2 regions of the Paenibacillus xylanexedens genome follow, and region 2 is predicted to be linked to the other one. Evidence: predicted binding sites of a transcription regulator. Region 2 holds the regulator's gene; the other holds the start of a gene.
What was found. Region 2 encodes Rex, which represses fermentation and respiration genes when NADH is low (regulators of the CRP and FNR family bind a similar motif). Its sites were predicted from a motif close to TTGTGAAATATTTCACAA; they were not measured.
Positions count from the first base shown of each region.

Region 1 (9,294 bases), 190 kb from region 2:
GGTGCCATTGCAACCATGATTACCAGTTTCGATATTCGCGGAGCTTCAGATCTGCCACGTATTGAAATCTATGGTACAGAAGGTACGCTTAGTGTACCGGACCCCAATTATTTTAACGGGGAAGTAAAGGTTCGCAGATACGGTCAAGACACTTGGGAGACGGTCAAACCAGTCTTCGAAAGTGGACAAAACGAACGAGGCATCGGCGTAACCGAAATGGTTGAATCCATTCGTGCCGGACGGGAACACAAAGCCAGTGGCAAGCTTGCTTATCACGTACTGGAAGCCATGCATTCATTCCAGCGTTCTTCACTTGAAGGCAAGCACATACATCTGGAGAGCAGCTATGATTCTTTTACAGTAACTCGCACAGTTCAAACTGAGATTGAAACCGTGGAATCCCACTAGTCTGAGTAAAAGTGTTCGAAGCTTGATGCTCTTACGAGTGAAGCAGAATAACCAGTATTCTTACGTTCAATTTCAGGATAGAAACACTCTCGATTTTCCACACTAATCAAACAGGCATGTGATCTGAACGGTAATTGTATACAGTTCAATATTCATGAATTCAGCAATCATACGATATCTAATCCAGGGAGGAATCGCACTTGAAACTCGGCGTATTTTTGGTACTATTCGGAGGACGTAAATTGGAGGATGCTCTTGATTATGTAGCATCCAAGGGATTAAAAGCAGTAGAGATCGGAACAGGCGGACATCCAGGCAATGCACATTGTAAGCCAGATGAGTTGTTAAGCAATCCTACAGCATTGAAAAACTTCAAAAATGCAGTGGAATCACGTGGTTTGACGATCAGTGCACTCAGCTGTCACGGTAACCCGCTACATCCGCAAAAGGATATTGCCAAAGGATTTCACGATGATTTTGTTAAATCGGTAGAACTGGCTGAGAAGCTGGAAGTACCTGTAGTGAATACATTCTCCGGTTGTCCGGGAGACCATGAGGATGCCAAATATCCGAACTGGCCTGTTGCACCATGGCCAAATGACTTCCAGGAGATCCTGAAGTGGCAGTGGGAGAATAAAGTGATCCCTTACTGGGCAGAGTGGGGTAAATTTGCAGCAGATCGTAACGTAAAAGTTGGATTGGAGCTGCACGGTGGATTCTCCGTTCATACACCAGCAACCTTGCTGAGACTGCGTGAAGCAGCAGGTGAAGTGATCGGAGCCAATCTGGACCCAAGTCACATGTGGTGGCAAGGTATTGATCCAGTTCAGGCAATTCACATCTTGGGACGTGAAGGAGCTATCCATCACTTCCATGCAAAAGATACAACAATTGATCCGGTAAACGTGAACAAACACGGTGTAACGGATATGCAGGACTATACCAATATGCTGGATCGGGCTTGGCAGTTCCGCTCGGTCGGTTATGGACATGATAACAAGACTTGGGCAGATATTATGAGTGCCTTGCGTCTGGTCGGATATGATTATGTAGTAAGTATTGAACACGAAGACGGTCTGATGTCGGTTGAAGAAGGATTCTCTAAAGCCGTGCAAAATCTCCAGCAAGTATTGATCGAAGAACCGCTGGGCGATATGTGGTGGGTTTAGAGCTACACTAGGGGGAAATTGAACATGATCAACGTCACCATTTGGAATGAATTTGTCCATGAGAAAATTCACGATGAAGTAAGGGAAGTCTACCCGGATGGTCTGCATCGAGCACTGGCTGACGGACTTGGCGGCGAAGGCTTTGCTATTCGCACAGCTACACTGGATCAGCCTGAACATGGATTAAGTGATGAAGTGCTGAATTCCACAGATGTGCTCATATGGTGGGGACATATGGCACATGATCGCGTAAGCGATGAGATCTCACAGAAGGTTGCGCAGCGAGTGCTGAACGGGATGGGAATGATTGTGCTCCATTCAGGTCATTTCTCCAAACCATTCAAAGCGCTGATGGGAACAAGCTGCGATCTGAAGTGGCGTGTAGCTGACGAGCAGGAAATTGTATGGTGTGTTAACCCATCTCATCCGATTGCGGATGGCATCGAAGGCAAGATTGTATTGGAAAAAGAAGAGATGTACGGTGAATTCTTCGATATTCCAGTACCGGATGAACTGGTGTTTGTGAGCAACTTCCAGGGTGGGGAAGTATTCCGGAGCGGATGTACGTTCCGGCGTGGTGAAGGTAAAATCTTTTATTTCCGACCAGGTCATGAGACGTATCCGACCTATTACAAACCGGAAATATTAAGAGTGATCAGCAACGCTGTGAAATGGGCATATCCTGCCCGCAGCTTTAAGCCGGAATTTGGCAAGAGCGAACCTGTAAGACCATTTGGTGGCGTGCTGGTCTAATTCACTAACTCAATCGTGTAATGGAATTTATAAGTTTTATTCAAAAAGAACCCTTCTCCGAGTCATTGATGACTGTGGCAGTTGGGTTCTTTTTGGGTAAGATAGTACTATGGGGAAGTTATACGATATTTCCCATGGTGACGACGTAGCGTGTAATGTATACTGGGATGTATGATCCATTTTGGATGATATGCTTCTAAAATTTAAACTTTTTAGTTGCAGGCGTTTTCTTTGAAGCTTAAATATGTTATTATGAAATATACTAACAAAATGTAAGTTGATTTGAGTGATCTCTAAAGAGGTGATTAATGTGGAAGGTCAAGACTTGCGGATGTGTCCGCGTTTTGAGACGGCGTTTTCTTTTTTGGGCAAGCGCTGGAATGGTTTAATTATTCAAACATTGATGAGTGGTTCGAAGCGATTCAAGGATATCTCCAATCTGATTCCATCCATGAGTGATAAGATGTTATCCGAACGGATGAAAGATCTGGAGAGTGAAGGTATTCTGGTTCGTCACGTCTATCCCGAGACGCCAGTTCGTATTGAATATGAACTGACGGATAAAGGTAGAGCGCTCCAGCCTGTCATGAATCAAATTCAAGACTGGGCTGAGCAGTGGGTTGACTAACGCATAAGCAAATATCACCCACTTTTGTTGCATGAATGACATAGACTCCTGATTTCTGTGGAAATCAGGGGTTTTTGTCTTAAGTACTATGTTGATCGGCGTTTTTCTCTTGGGCTATGCACATGTTGTCATGAGTTGTAGTATAATCTATAGAAAATGGCCACAGACGGCCGGAGCGAAGGAGGCCCACTTGTCATGAGAGAAGAAAGCTTATCCCGTGAAGTACGCTACGGCAAAAAAGATATTGCAGAACTTGAGAGCGCATCCATTCAGGTCCATCTAATTTACAAAAAAGCTGCAGAGTTGTTTAAGCGCACAGCATATTCCCGTTCGGTTAAGGATGATCTTGCCGAAGTGAATACGCATTCTGTGAACAGCGATGGTCCGAAATTAGCTCCGGCGGTGCTGCAAAAATGGATTCAAACGTCCAGGGGCTGGAAGTGTATCGGATGTGAGCTGGGACAACCTGATTCAACGATGTCTCAGATGGAAGAAACTATCCGTGGTAAGCAATTGGCTTTAGATGTGGGAGAAGGTCGGCTGGTTCAGGCAGAAATGCTGATTCAGGCGGTTGTCTGGTCACAATATGAGAAGATTCGAATGTTTGCGCCATGGCTTGGTGATGACCCCTTTTATAGCGTGCAGGAGCTGGATGTCATTGCCCGTTACATTGTGCCTACCTATTTCTCGGAACGGCCTTTGCATGAGCAAGGGAAGGTATTTAAGGTCCATCAACAATATGGGCAGATTCCGTTGTATCAGGAGTATGTAGACGCACCTTCATGTTGCGTGCAGGTTGACGGTGGATTGCTTGAAGGGCGATTGCTGACAGGTGTATACGTATCTGAGGAGCAATTCTTCGGGCTTAATCCATATCTGAAAGATGGCGATGGAGGACGGACATACATGCAGGCTAGTGTCCAATGATAACGTAACCAATTAGAACATAAAAATGATATAGATTGGAGAGCCTGTGTGCAGGCTCTCTTTCTTGTACAAGCCTTATTTGCAGGCGGTACCCTATAAAAGTAACGGCTTTGACACTTTTTTTTGCCGAAAGTTGTGCCATAATAGAGGTTATGGACAACAGGGTGAATGATTTTACGCAGGGTGGTGTTACCTACATGATGAAGAAAATCCCCGGTTACATAGGTGTATGTTTGCTCCTACTGGCGATCTTGGCTGGTTGTAGTGAGACACAGCCTTCTGAGCAGCCAATTGTTAAAGAGACAGAAACAGCGAATACAATCACAGTGGCTGTAGATGGCAGTACGTTTTTGCCTGATGCAACAAAGTCCATTAAGCGAGATTTTAGTGAGGGTTTGACACTCAAAAAAGCATTACTCAATAGCGGACTGGTTGATTTTACGGCAGATGGCAAACGGATTCAATCCGTGGGTGAAGTTTCTCTGGATTCTTCGCTGAGCTGGGCTGTCAAATTAAATGGCAAGGATATTGAACAGGAAGATTGGGACATGGAGCTTCATGCCAAAGATGAAGTGATCATTTACGTGAAAGCCGCTGACAGTGGGGGGGATGGCGTTGCATATCAGACAACGTTACTCAAGGTTAGCGGTGGAAACATTATGCCAACCCTTAATCGTCAATATGCCGGCGTCTACGTTCAGGAGTGCACAGTTCGTGATGTGTTGAAGTCCAGCGGCATTGTAAGAATGTCGGAGAATAACAAATTTGTCGTTTCGGTCGAGAATGTCACGCCTCGTATGAATGAGCGGTGGGTCATTATGGTGAATGACAAAGAATTAATGGAAAATGGTCTGGACATGAAATTGAATCCACGTGATGCGGTAAAGCTTGAATTGACCAATGCATCCTAAGTATACCAAGAAGCCCAATCTCTTTTTAGAGAACTGGGCTTTTTTTCATTAAATATATATAAGCAATTTCCGATTAGCATAGTCAAATATTAAATACGACAGATCTCGTTCGGGCAAAGCTCACAGTGACAGATCCCTTGCAGCATCTTCAGATCTTTGATGACAATCATGCCATTGTCATATTCAATCCCATCTTTCTTACGCAGGTCGCTTAACATGCGGTTTACACTTTCACGAGTGGCTCCAATCATATTGGACAGGTCCGTGTGGGTAATTTTTTTGTGAATAATGACATGCTCTCCATGAGGCTCACCATACGAATTCGACAACCGAATGAGGGTGGAGCAAAGTGCACCCGGTTTGCCATATAACATGAGATCCCGGAATTTGGTCTGTGTTAACCGGTGGTGGATGCCCATCCATTTCATAAAATCGATCGCGAAGTCACAATGCTGGCAGATTAACATTTCCAGGTCTTTATGCTCCAGTACACCGATCTCACTATCCTCCAGCACTTCCGCTGAGAAGCTGTGTTTAGAGCCAAAGAAGGGATCAGCCTGCCCAATCATATCACCGGATTGATACATGTACATGATCAGTTCCTTGCCTTCATCCGTGGATTTGGTGATCTGGGCACGGCCCCGTTTCATATAATAAAGTTTGTCAGAGATGTCGCCTTCCCAGTACAGATGTGTACCTTCCGGATAGGTTCTATCTTTCATGGTAACCAGCAGATGGTTGAAATTTGCTTCCGAGAAACAGTTAGTATTGCCGCGCTTTTCCAGTACAGTTGTTAGTTCTCTCATAAGTCTATCTCCCCTTTATGTCCATCGGACGACCTTCTGTAGTAAGCAGTAGCCTCCGAGGTTCGCCGCAAACCGTTGCCGTCCTGATCAGGGTCATCTCGGCCGGGAGGAAGGACGGTACAAATTGCGGTGGTTCAATTTTTAAGTTCAGTATATACCTAATCTTACCGTTTGAGGGGGAAGGAAAGGGGGCAAAAATGACGAAATTTCAAACATTGTGATAAAATTCACTTTTAATGGAGAGGATGAATTTTACAGCTCTATATTTTAAATAGGAAGTGAAAATGGTCGTATGAAGGACACTACAAAACTTAAATTAAATTTGTTATACTTTGTGAAAAAAATCACATAATTAAGTTTATTGTCATGTTACGATGTGAATGTAAACGAGAGAGACAAACTAATACGAACCTTTAGGAGGATGAGGGAGATGGCTGTAAAGAACGAAGTCGCCCCAGCAAAAGAACCGACAGCAGGTCAGTATATTCAAACGTTAATCGACAAAGCGAATAAAGCACACGCCGCATTCATGAAGATGGACCAGAAGCAGATTGACCGGATTGTGCAAGCGATGGCGCTTGCGGGTCTGGATAAACACATGATGCTCGCCAAGATGGCCGTAGAAGAAACAGGCCGCGGAGTGTATGAGGATAAAATCACCAAAAATATATTTGCAACAGAATATGTGTACCACAGCATCAAGTATGACAAAACCGTAGGTGTGATTGAAGATAACGAGTATGAAAGCTTCCAGAAAATTGCGGAGCCGGTCGGCATCATCATGGGTATTACACCAGTTACCAACCCAACATCAACGACGATGTTCAAAGCACTGATCTCCATCAAGACGCGTAACCCGATCATCTTTGGTTTCCACCCATCTGCACAGAATTGTAGCCGGGAAGCTGCTAAAATCCTACTGGAAGCGGCTGTGAAACATGGTGCACCAGCGGATTGTATTCAGTGGATTGATGATCCTTCCATGGATCGTACAAACGAACTGATGAATCACAATGATGTGGCTCTCATTCTGGCAACAGGCGGATCAGGCATGGTACGTGCAGCGTACAGCTGTGGTAAACCTGCACTGGGCGTAGGACCGGGTAACGTTCCTTGCTTTATCGAGAAAAGCGCGGATATCAATCAGGCAGTGACGGATTTGATCCTGTCCAAATCTTTCGATAACGGCATGATCTGTGCTTCCGAACAAGCGGTCATCATTGAAGAACCGATCTTCGATCAAGTGAAGAAAAAAATGATTGCGAATGGCTGTTACTTTGTTAACAAAGATGAAGCAGCAAAATTGACAGCAGGTGCGATTAATGCCGAGAAATGTGCGGTGAATCCGGCGATTGTTGGTCAATCTGCGGTGAGCATTGCGAAATTGTGCGGTATTGAAGTTCCAGCAGGCACCAAAATTCTTGTGGCCGAGATTGAAGGGGTAGGTACTAAATTCCCATTGTCGGCTGAGAAATTAAGCCCGGTACTGGCTTGTTACAAAGTTAAAACGGCAGCAGAGGGAATTGAACGTGCAGCAGAAGTGGTTGCTTTTGGCGGCATGGGTCACTCCTCGGTTATCCACTCCACAAATGAAGAAGTGATCGGTAAATTCGCAGATCGTCTGCAAACTGGACGGATTATTGTGAACTCACCATCCACACACGGTGCCATCGGGGATATCTACAACACAAACATGCCGTCATTGACACTGGGATGCGGATCATACGGACGTAACTCGACTTCTTCCAACGTAACCGCTGTGAACTTAATCAATGTGAAAAGGGTGGCTCGCCGTACCGTGAATATGCAATGGTTCAAAGTGCCGAACAAAGTCTATTTCGAAAAAGGGGCAACACAGTATCTTGCCAAAATGCCTGACATCACACGTGTGGCCATTATTACGGATGCCATGATGGTGAAGCTTGGATATGTTGAAAAGGTAGAACACTATCTGCGTCAACGCCAAATGCCAGTAGCGATCGAAGTGTTCTCCGATGTTGAGCCAGATCCATCCACAACAACGGTAGACCGCGGAACCGAAATGATGCGCCGCTTCCAACCGGACTGCATTATTGCACTCGGCGGTGGATCACCGATGGATGCTGCCAAAGCCATGTGGTTGTTCTATGAATACCCGGACACGGACTTCAACGATCTGAAACAGAAATTCATGGATATCCGCAAACGGATCTACAAATATCCACGTCTAGGCGTAAAAGCGAAATTTGTAGCGATCCCAACCACATCCGGTACAGGTTCTGAAGTGACATCGTTCGCGGTTATCACAGATAAAAATCAAGGTAACACCAAATATCCATTGGCCGACTATGAGCTGACACCAGACGTAGCGATTGTTGATCCGGAGTTTGTATACTCCCTGCCTAGAACAGCGGTTGCCGATACAGGTATGGACGTACTGACGCATGCGATTGAAGCTTATGTATCTGTTATGGCAAATGATTACACGGATGGACTTGCGATCAAAGCAATCCAACTGGTATTCCAATACCTGGAGCAATCTGCGCTGCAAGGAGATAAACTGGCACGTGAGAAAATGCATAATGCTTCCACAATTGCAGGTATGGCGTTTGCCAACGCATTCCTGGGCATCAACCACAGCTTGGCGCACAAATGGGGCGGTCAGTATCACACCGCACACGGACGCACCAATGCAATCCTGATGCCGCACGTCATTCGTTACAACGCAAAAAAACCGACCAAATTTGCATCGTTCCCGAAATATTCGCACTTTGTAGCGGATGAGCGGTATGCCGAAATCGCCCGCATCTTGGGATTGCCTGCTCGTACAACAGAAGAAGGCGTAACCAGTCTCATCAATGCGATTCGCAAACTGAACAAAACATTGGGCATTGAAGAATCGTTCCAGGAAATCGGATTTGATGCCAAAGACTTTGAAGCACATGTGGATTATCTGGCAGACCGTGCCTTCGAAGACCAATGTACAACCGCCAATCCGAAGCTGCCGCTGGTAACTGAACTGGCTGATGTATACCGCAACGCTTTCTACGGAAAGTTTGAATAACAAATTTAGAACGAAGTGTGCCTTACGGCAAGAAGATCAGGGTTCCCCGAGAGGGGAGCCCCGATTGCCGTCTTTCACGCCATAACGAGAGGGCAGAAAAACAGAAGAGCGAGCATCTGTTTTTCAGGATTTATTCTAAGATTTATTTTGCTCCGAGTATAGAGGAGCAATGGTTCTTAAAGAGGTTACACGGAATTCGTGATCTGGCTGTTTGAGCCGGATGTTCACACAATAACGGAGTGGGCAGAAAAACAGAAGAGCGAAGTATCTGTTTTTCAGGGTCTATTTTAAGTTTTGTTTTGCTCCGAGTATAGAGGAGCAATGGTTCTTAAAGAGGTTACACGGAATTCGTGATCTGGCTGTTTGAGCCGGATGTTCACACAATAACGGAGTGGGCAGAAAAACAGAAGAGCGAAGTATCTGTTTTTCAGGGTCTATTTTAAGTTTTGTTTTGTTCCGAGCATAGAGGAGCAAAAGGTTCTTAAAGAGGTGGCGCGGAATCCGTGATGTGGCCGTTTGAGCCAGATGTTCGACAATAAAGAAAAGGGCAGAAAAACAGAAGAGCGAGCATCTGTTTTTCAGGATTTATTTTAAGATTTGTTTTGCTCCGAGCATAGAGGAGCAAAAGGGTTCTAAAGAGGTGGCATGG
Region 1 covers NZ_CP018620.1:5,326,718-5,336,011, reverse strand. The annotation lists gene BS614_RS23310 (Gfo/Idh/MocA family protein) at 1-408, shown strand, start outside; gene BS614_RS23305 (sugar phosphate isomerase/epimerase family protein) at 609-1,577, shown strand; gene BS614_RS23300 (ThuA domain-containing protein) at 1,602-2,330, shown strand; gene BS614_RS23295 (winged helix-turn-helix transcriptional regulator) at 2,662-2,958, shown strand; gene BS614_RS23290 (hypothetical protein) at 3,154-3,885, shown strand; gene BS614_RS23285 (hypothetical protein) at 4,083-4,796, shown strand; gene BS614_RS23280 (Crp/Fnr family transcriptional regulator) at 4,886-5,602, opposite strand; gene adhE (bifunctional acetaldehyde-CoA/alcohol dehydrogenase) at 6,033-8,645, shown strand.
Region 1: adhE (bifunctional acetaldehyde-CoA/alcohol dehydrogenase) is a predicted target of Rex. The motif match lies at 5,935-5,952, and genes of this name have one in related genera.

Region 2 (9,294 bases):
CCATCTGGAATGTTTCAGTCGAGGTCAGGGTTATTTCAAATTACAGATGTATCCGCAGGCGATCATGCAGTTCTCCCGGGTTGTGACCGACCATCCGGAGAGTGCATTAACTCGTTTTTATCTGGCGCTCGCGTATCTGAATCTGGAACAAATGGCGGAAGCCGGGACACATTTGCAGCAAATCATGTACCTTCAGGGTTCACCTCGCTTAAAAGGGCTTGTGTGTAACGCCCTGGGCTGTATTCAAGCCAAGCTTGCGAATCCCGAAGCTGCATGTTCACTCTTTGCACAGGCCCTTCAGTATGACCCGACATTGACCGAACCACTGTACAACATGGAAGCTTGCAGGTTGAACAGGGGAAAATTGCAATATGCTAATCAGCTGACGACCCTTCATTAAGCGGGAATTCGGCGACAAAAAACGGTGTTCCCTCCTTTGGCATAGCGGCGGGGACACCGCTTTTTTGTCAGTTAATTTTCAAATCCCCTTTTTTTTGCTATGCTGTAACATAGACTGGAATGGAAGGGACCGTACATTGCAATGAAATTTGCCGTATTGGATTTCGAAACAACCGGCACGCAGTCCGACGGTGAGATTATACAGGCCGGACTTGCCATCATAGATCATGACTACAGCATAACTCAAATATATAGTTCTTATGTGAACCCTGGTGTACCGATTCCCCCGTTTATTTCGGGGTTGACGGGTATTACCGATGAAGATGTAGCGGACGCTCCTTCACTCGAAGAGATGATGATGGAGATGGTTCCGCTGCTTAATGATGTGGTGCTTGTTGGACACAACGTCGCTTTTGATTTTCACTTTTTGCAGAATGCTCTCGACCGTTGCGGTTATTTGCCGTTCACTGGCCGCATTCTGGACACGATTGATTTTCTGAAGATTACATTCCCATCACTGGGTTCTTATCAACTCGGTTATGTGTCTTCCGAATTTGGATTTCAACATGATCGCCCTCACCAGGCAGACAGTGATGCACTGGCGACAGCCTATGTGCTGCTCAAGTGTCTGGATGAGTTAAAGGAATTACCGCTCATAACGATTCAGCGCCTCAGTGACCTGTTTGCACCAGAAGACAGTGACTTGGGCTGGTTCTTGGACGGAATGCGCAGTGAGAAGGAAGCAGAGCCGATTCAGGATCTGGACGGACATACCTATTATCGTCAGCTTGCTCTTAATGTAAGTGATTGGACCGATATTGGTGCACCACGCGATGAGCGGGAGGCTAACCCCCTCGATGGTGTAAGCTTCGAACAGTTTATGGACCAGGTTCGGGAGAACCTGAAGGATACACTGGATCATTACGAAGAGCGTGAAGCGCAGACTCAGATGTTCAGCAGTGTAAGGCAAGCCCTGGATGAAGAGAAACATCTCTTGATCGAAGCTGGAACGGGTACCGGTAAATCTCTAGGGTATCTGTTGCCTGCTATTTACGAAAGTGTAAAGCAAGAACAGAAAGTTATGGTCAGCACGCATACGATCAATCTGCAGGAGCAATTGAGAGAGCGGGACATTCCGATGCTGACCCAAGTGGTTCCGTTCCCGTTTAAGGCTGCTGTTTTCAAAGGACGTGGACATTACCTGTGCCTGCGCAAATTTGAACACAAAATCAATAAACGTGAATTCGCCACACCCAAAGAGGATTATTTCACAGCTGCTCAGATGATTGTCTGGCTTACGCAGACCGAAACCGGAGATGATGAGGAACTTAACCTTAGCGGACGCGGAGGGGACTTCTGGGAGACGGTACAGAGCGAATCTGAGTCTTGTCTGGGAAGATCATGTCCATGGTTCCGCAAATGTTTCTACCATCGTGCCAAACATGAGGCTGGGTTGTCTGATATCGTAATCACCAATCACTCCAAATTGTTTACGGATGTGAAAGCTGCGCATCAGCTGCTGCCAGCCTATGAGAGTCTTGTGATCGATGAGGCCCATCATCTGGAGGATGTCGCTGGTAAACATCTTGGAATGCATATGAAATATTTCACGTTGGTTCATACACTGACCCGCCTGTTTAAAGACAGTCGTAATGGACAGCTGCCTATGCTTCGTTCGCAGTTATCCGGGCATGAAAATTCGGTGCAATGGGGCTCCATGGTGGATCAGATGTTCCCGCTCGCTCTTGAAGTTAAGGAGCTGTGGGATCGTATGAGCGATGCTTTGTTTGGTCTGTTGCCTGAACGAAGTGATGCTTCACCGGGAGAGACGGGGCAATTTTCACTGCGTCTGAAAGCATCTCAGAAACCTGCAAAATGGCAGGAGTTGCAGGATCTGGAGAACCAGATCTATGTGACTCTGGGCGATTTGGTTCGCAAAGGGGACAAATTGCTGCTTGAGGTGAAAGAAGATCAGGATGATTATCAATCGGATAGTCTGATCACGGATATTACAGGATTACTGAAAGATCTGACCACATTGAAGGAAAATTTACGTTTCTTCATGCGTATGGATGACGCCAAAACGGTGTACTGGATGGAAGCCAGCGGACAGTTCCGCAGCAAATCTCTCCAGCTGTATGCCGTACCTGTAGATGTGAGTGCACAACTTAAGGATTTGTTTTTTGACAAAAAGAAAAGTGTTGTTCTTACATCCGCTACGCTCTCCGTGGATAAGTCATTCCAGTTCATGATTGAACAGCTTGGCTTGCAGGAAGCCGCCGAAAACAATCGGCTATTAACGTCGATGTTGCCATCACCTTTCAACTATCGTGATCAGGCACTTCTGGTGATTCCGCGTGATTTCCCAAGTGTGAAGGGCAGTGTGGGTGATGCGCACTTTGTCAATATGCTGGTGCAATCACTGGCAGAGACCGCAATTGCCACGCGTGGACGCATGATGGTTCTGTTTACTTCATACAAGATGTTGAGACAGGTCTATGATCCGCTGAAAGAAGCTCTGTCTGGTAACGACATCTCGTTGCTTGGTCAAGGCGTTGATAGTGGAAGTCGTTCCAAATTGACTCGCAGGTTCCAAGATGCCAAAGCTACGGTACTTCTTGGCACAAGCAGCTTCTGGGAGGGTGTAGATATCCCGGGAGAGGCGCTAACTTGTCTCGCTATTGTGAGACTGCCTTTCCAGCCACCGAATCATCCGTTGGTGGAAGCCAAGAGTGAGTTGCTTCAGGAACAGAAGAAAAATCCGTTCATGAAACTGTCCGTGCCACAAGCGGTCATTCGTTTCAAGCAGGGATTTGGCCGATTGGTGCGTACAGCAAAGGACAGAGGAATTGTCATTGTTTATGATACACGGGTGATTGAAGCGTATTATGGTAAATTCTTTTTATATTCATTACCTGGTCCCAAAATGGAGCATATGCTTACGGAGCAGATGGTTCCACGAATTACCGAATGGTTGGAAAAACCAGCTAATGAACAAGAATAATAGTTGTTTTGGTCGTTATATCATTGCATGACACTATCGTTTGGCGTTAAACTTTATTAGATATTTCCGTATCCGATTAAAGCAGTTGCACGTAAGAACTTATAACCTAAATTACAAGGAGCATTCTGTATAAAATGTCACGTTTATCTTTGAGTTTATACAGAATACTCATCTTTTCATCTATTATTTTATCGTGGCCTTGGTAAGGGGGAGCAAGAATGAAATCGGATAAAATTTCGGAAGCGGTGGTACGACGTCTGCCTGTATACTTGCGCTATTTAAACGAGTTGCATCAGCGTGAGGTGGCTACTGTTTCTTCTCAAGAGCTTGGACAGAGGCTGGATCTGAATCCGGCCCAAATTCGTAAAGACCTGGCTTACTTCGGTGATTTTGGTCGTAAAGGGATCGGGTATGATGTATCCTATTTGATCGAGAAAATTCGTCACATTCTCAAAATCGATCAGCAAATTAATGTGGCTCTGGTAGGCGCGGGTAACCTCGGACAGGCCTTGTCCAACTATAACGCGTATCTGAAAGACAACATGAAGATTGTTGCTGTATTCGATGCATACGGACCGAAGATTGGTAGTCAAATCAACAGTTTGACGGTAAAACCAATGGATGAATTGACGGAAGCGGTTAAAACGGAAAACATTCGCATCGGAATTATCACGGTTCCGGATACGGAAGCCCAAAATGTAGCCGATCAGCTTATTGAATCCGGAATCGAAGCGATCCTTAATTTTGCACCAACAATTCTAAAAACACCGCCGCATATCCGCATTCACCATGCTGACTTTACAACGGATCTGCTTAGTTTGGCCTATTACTTGGAGACTGGAAAGGACGACGAGGAAGATGACAACAAATAGATGGGTAATTCACAACGGCAAATTTGCCGTTAATGAAGGCGGCACAACATGGAACGTGGTTCAAGGATACATGGTTGTTGAGGATGACAAGATTGTGCATATTGGTGAGACATTGCCGGATGGAGACAAAAATAGTACCAAAGTAGATGGAAAAGGACTGTTCTTCCTGCCGGGTCTGATCAATACGCATGGTCATGCAGCAATGTCGTTGCTCAGAGGGCACGGAGATGATCTTGCGTTGCAAGTATGGTTGCAGGAAAAAATGTGGCCAATGGAAGCGAAAATGACTTCAGAAGACGTATATTGGGGAACTTCGCTATCAGTGCTTGAAATGTTGAAAGGCGGAACTACAGCTTTCCTGGACATGTACGATCACATGGATCAAGTTGCCAAAGTTGTGGAGCAATCCGGCGTTAGAGCAGCACTGGCACGTGGTGTAATCGGGCTGTGCTCGGAAGAAGAACAATTGCGGAAGCTGGAGGAGTCGGCTGCGTTTGCACGTGAGTGGAATGGACAGGCAGATGGTCGCATTACAACCGTAATCTCGCCACATGCACCATATACATGCCCTCCTGACTACATAGAGAAGCTTGTACAGGTCGCGAACGACCTAAACCTTCCCCTTCATACACATATGTCGGAAACGCTTCGTGAAGTGGAGCAGAACGTGGCTGATTATGGACTGCGTCCTGTGGCACATCTGGAGAAACTGGGCTTTTTCTCCCGTCCATCCCTGGTTGCACATGCGGTGCATCTGAATGACGAAGAGATTGAAATTTTGGCCCGACATGATGTGGCTGTATCCCATAACCCGGGAAGTAACCTGAAACTCGCTTCCGGTGTTGCGCGGGTACCTGCGTTGCTGAAAGCAGGAGTTACCGTGTCACTCGGAACAGACGGACCGGCAAGCAACAACAACCTGGATATGTTCGAGGAAATGAGACTGGCTGCATTGATCCACAAAGGTGTATCCGGTGACCCGACGGCAGTGCCAGCAGGCGAAGCGTTATTACTCGGAACGTCATACGGTGCCAAATCTATCTTCTTGAACAATACCGGAGCACTCAAGGTCGGCATGAAGGCTGACTTTATCGCCTTGGACATTGAACAGGCACATTTCTATCCACATACAGACCTGATCTCACATACGATCTACTCGGCTTCTGCCAAAGATGTTGAGCACGTATGGGTGGATGGAAAACAAGTGGTGAAACATGGCGAATGTCTGACGCTGGATGAAGAACGCATTTTGCGTGAGTCTCAATTGGCATTTGATGGTCTGCTTGCTCGTTAATTGCAGGACAGCATCATAGGGAAAGGAAGTTCGGCTTTTGAAGAAAAAAAAGAAGTGGATATGGATTTCGCTGCTTGCACTGGTTCTGATTCTGTTTGGACTTCAGCGTTATTACGTCCATGTCACGCAGGACCAACGCAAGGAAGAAGCGCTCGCCATACAAGCAGCACAGGAGCAACTGGGCATTACATCCTATGATGAATTGCGTAAGTACATCTGGGGAGACAAAGAAGGCTCTGACAACATCTACTGGACTCTGATCGGCAAAAACAAGGATAACCAGGATGTTATGGTCTGGGTTAAGTTCGACGCAAACAATCAACCTGCTACGGGTGCAAACGCTGTACACAGCGAGTTGCTGCAGAACGGCATGTCCGAAGCGCAGATCCGCAATCGCTTTAGTTCTGAAGTTCCTGCCGGTGAGATTAAGCGAATCATGCCCGGAGTTGTGAATGGAATATATGTGTGGCAAGTGTATTATAAAGACGGTACGCATAACCACTATCGCTTTTATCGTTTTAGCAACGGAGAACAGGTGGACCTGGTCTACACACTCCCGAACAGCTAGAACAAATAGAGTGACATAACTAGAGAATTTAATGAAATGAAAGAACCGGCAGACGGATATCCGACTGAACCGGTTCTTTGTGTTGTCTGTAAACATTTTTGATTTAAATAGTTAAAATTAATAATTTATTCATATTTTCGCCTTCGAAATTGTATATACGATGTGATATACTCAGATATGTACTCAAAGTTACATTCAAAAACAAATAAACCTGTCGAAATTATCTCAGGAGTCAATGTGCACATATTCGTATATACCAATAAGCCAGTAGGTTGGGCCAAAATCTGGGAGGGGTAATTCACTTGAAGCTAAAAGTATTGCCTATTGCTATAACTGCCGTCATTTCAGCCGTTGTGTTGTTTGGAGGTTGGTTTGTATATCGTCAGGTGGCTGTGCAGAATCCGATTGAAAAAATGGTAACCCAGTACGATGGAGTCAATGACGTTCAATTAACTATTAACCGCAATGACGTACAATTGAAACTGGATCTGCAACCTGATGTTGATTTGGGCAGACTGGTACAATATATTCACAAAGAAGGACAGACGTTACTTGGAACACGTTCACTAAAGTTGGATGTTGTGGATCATTCCAGTGAAGCACTGGAGAGTTGGTGGGGGGATGCGATGTTCACCGTAGCTCAGGCGATGGAGAACAAGCAATACACCGAGATTACACCAACGTTGTCAAAGATGGCGACGAATGGAATTAAGGTAAATACAGCGATGGATGACAACAATGTATATGTCAGTCTCAGAGACGGAGATGCCAGCAAGTTTATTATTCTGCCGCGTGTGCCCGGTCAGATAGGAGTGTGGCCTAATGCCTAAGTGGACAAAAGAAGTTGCCATCGGATTTTTTCCCGTATTGATTATTTTCCTTGCTTTTACTGGTGTTAATATTGTTCCGATCCTGATTGCAGCAGTGCTTGTCGGAGCTTTGCTGTTCATGATGCAGATGCGTGGCGGGATTACAGTAGGCGCTGCACAGGAACGTAAACGGAAGAAAAAAGGACCTTCCAAGCTTACTTTTGAAGAAATTGGCGGACAAGACAGTGCTAAGCAGGAATTGCGTGAAGCGCTTGACTTTCTGATCAAACATGAAGAAATCCGGAAGTTCGGGATTCGCCCGTTAAAAGGGATCTTGCTGACGGGCCCTCCAGGGACAGGGAAAACGTTGATGGCCAAGGCTGCTGCCCATTACACCGATTCTATTTTTGTAGCAGCATCGGGTAGTGAGTTCGTGGAAATGTATGTTGGTGTGGGTGCCAGCAGAATTCGGGATTTGTTCAAGGACGCGAGAACCCGTGCCACCAAGGAAAATAAGGAAAACGCTATTATCTTTATCGATGAAATCGATGTCATCGGGGGGAAACGTGAGGGTGGTCAACAGCGTGAATACGATCAGACCCTGAATCAGCTCCTGACGGAAATGGATGGAATCTATTCTTCCGATACGCCAAGAATTCTGGTTATCGCTGCAACGAACCGTAAAGAGATGCTGGATAGCGCCCTGACGCGACCGGGACGTTTTGACCGCCACATTCAAGTGGACTTGCCTGACAAAAAGGGCAGAAAGCATATTCTGGAACTGCATGCGGTGAACAAACCTCTGTTGAAGGAAGTTAATCTGGAGAAAACAGCGGAAGAATCATATGGTTTCTCCGGTGCACAGCTCGAAAGTGTGATGAACGAAGCAGCAATATACGCCATGAGAGACGGGCTGTTAAACATCGAACAGCGGCATTTGTCCCTGGCTATTGATAAAGTCATGATGGGTGAGAAGACAGACCGTGAGTCCAGCGTGGAAGAGAAGAAAAGGGTCGCCATTCATGAGTTGGGACATGCCATTATGGCTGAACTCGTTCGTCCAGGCAGTGTTAGTCAGGTGGCACTTAGTCCGCGTGGTCAGGCGCTGGGATATGTACGTCATAACCCGCAACAAGAACAGTTCCTCTATACGAAGCGCTTTCTGGAAGAGCAGATCATGATTGCACTCGGAGGAGCAGCTGCGGAGGAAATGTACTACGGTGGTCGTTCCACAGGTTCACGCAATGACTTTGATCAGGCAACCAATGTTGTACAGACGATGATGGCTTCGGGGTTGACTTCACTTGGGATTGTGAACATGGATATGGTCACAACCGAGGAACTGATGCGAGAGAATAAATTAATTCTGCAAGAACTGATGGAACAGACAAAGCGGTTACTTGAAGAACAACGGACAATTTTCGACAATTCACTCGACATCTTGATTCGTGAGGAAGTTTTGTCTGGCGAGCAATTTCGTTGTCAATCTCGTGACAGTGCCCTTCTACCAGCATAATTTATTTATGTTGGTTATTTTTTTTTACATTTCACTCGTGCTAAGATATTATTATATGTTGGGTCGAAATTTGTAATTTTCGGCGAACAGGGTACAATAGAGAAATAGAGAACCGAAAGGATGGAGCAGAACCATGTTTTTCAAAAAAATAGGAGTTGTCGGCGGCGGTACGATGGGGCAAGGTATTTCCCAGATGCTCGCAGCCAAAGGACTTGATGTGCTTCTCGTGGAGCATACAACACAAAAGCTGGATCATGCATATGACATGATCGAAACCAACCTGGATAAACAACTGGAGAAATGGGCGATTACAAAAGCGGAGAAGAAATTGATTCTTTCCCGTATTACCAAGGTAGCTCATTTAGCTGAACTTGGAACTTGCGACATGGTCATTGAGACAATTTCAGAAGATCTGGATGCGAAAAAAGCAGTATTCAGCCAACTGGACCAAGTTTGCCCAAGCAATGTCATTCTGGCAAGTAATACATCCACGCTGAGTTTGACCGAGCTTGCAAGCTCGACCAAATACCCGGAGCGTGTTATTGGTATGCACTTTATTCACCCGGTATCCCGGGTTGATCTTGTAGAGATTATTCGTGGACTGAAAACTTCGGATACAACATTCGAAGAGACCAGACGTTTTGTTGAAGAAGTAGCGGACAAAAAAGGAGTCATGATTTATGAATCCCCTGGATTCGTAACTTCCCGTCTGATCTGCCTGCTGATTAACGAAGCGTTGCATGTATTGCAAGAAGGTGTTGCATCTGCTGAAGATATCGATGATGCAATGCGTATCGGATACAACTTCCAACATGGACCACTCGAAATGGCT
Region 2 covers NZ_CP018620.1:5,133,472-5,142,765, reverse strand. The annotation lists gene BS614_RS22360 (tetratricopeptide repeat protein) at 1-400, shown strand, start outside; gene dinG (ATP-dependent DNA helicase DinG) at 542-3,403, shown strand; gene BS614_RS22350 (redox-sensing transcriptional repressor Rex) at 3,622-4,275, shown strand; gene BS614_RS22345 (amidohydrolase) at 4,262-5,569, shown strand; gene BS614_RS22340 (DUF5590 domain-containing protein) at 5,607-6,137, shown strand; gene BS614_RS22335 (hypothetical protein) at 6,440-6,967, shown strand; gene BS614_RS22330 (AAA family ATPase) at 6,960-8,462, shown strand; gene BS614_RS22325 (3-hydroxyacyl-CoA dehydrogenase family protein) at 8,596-9,294, shown strand, end outside.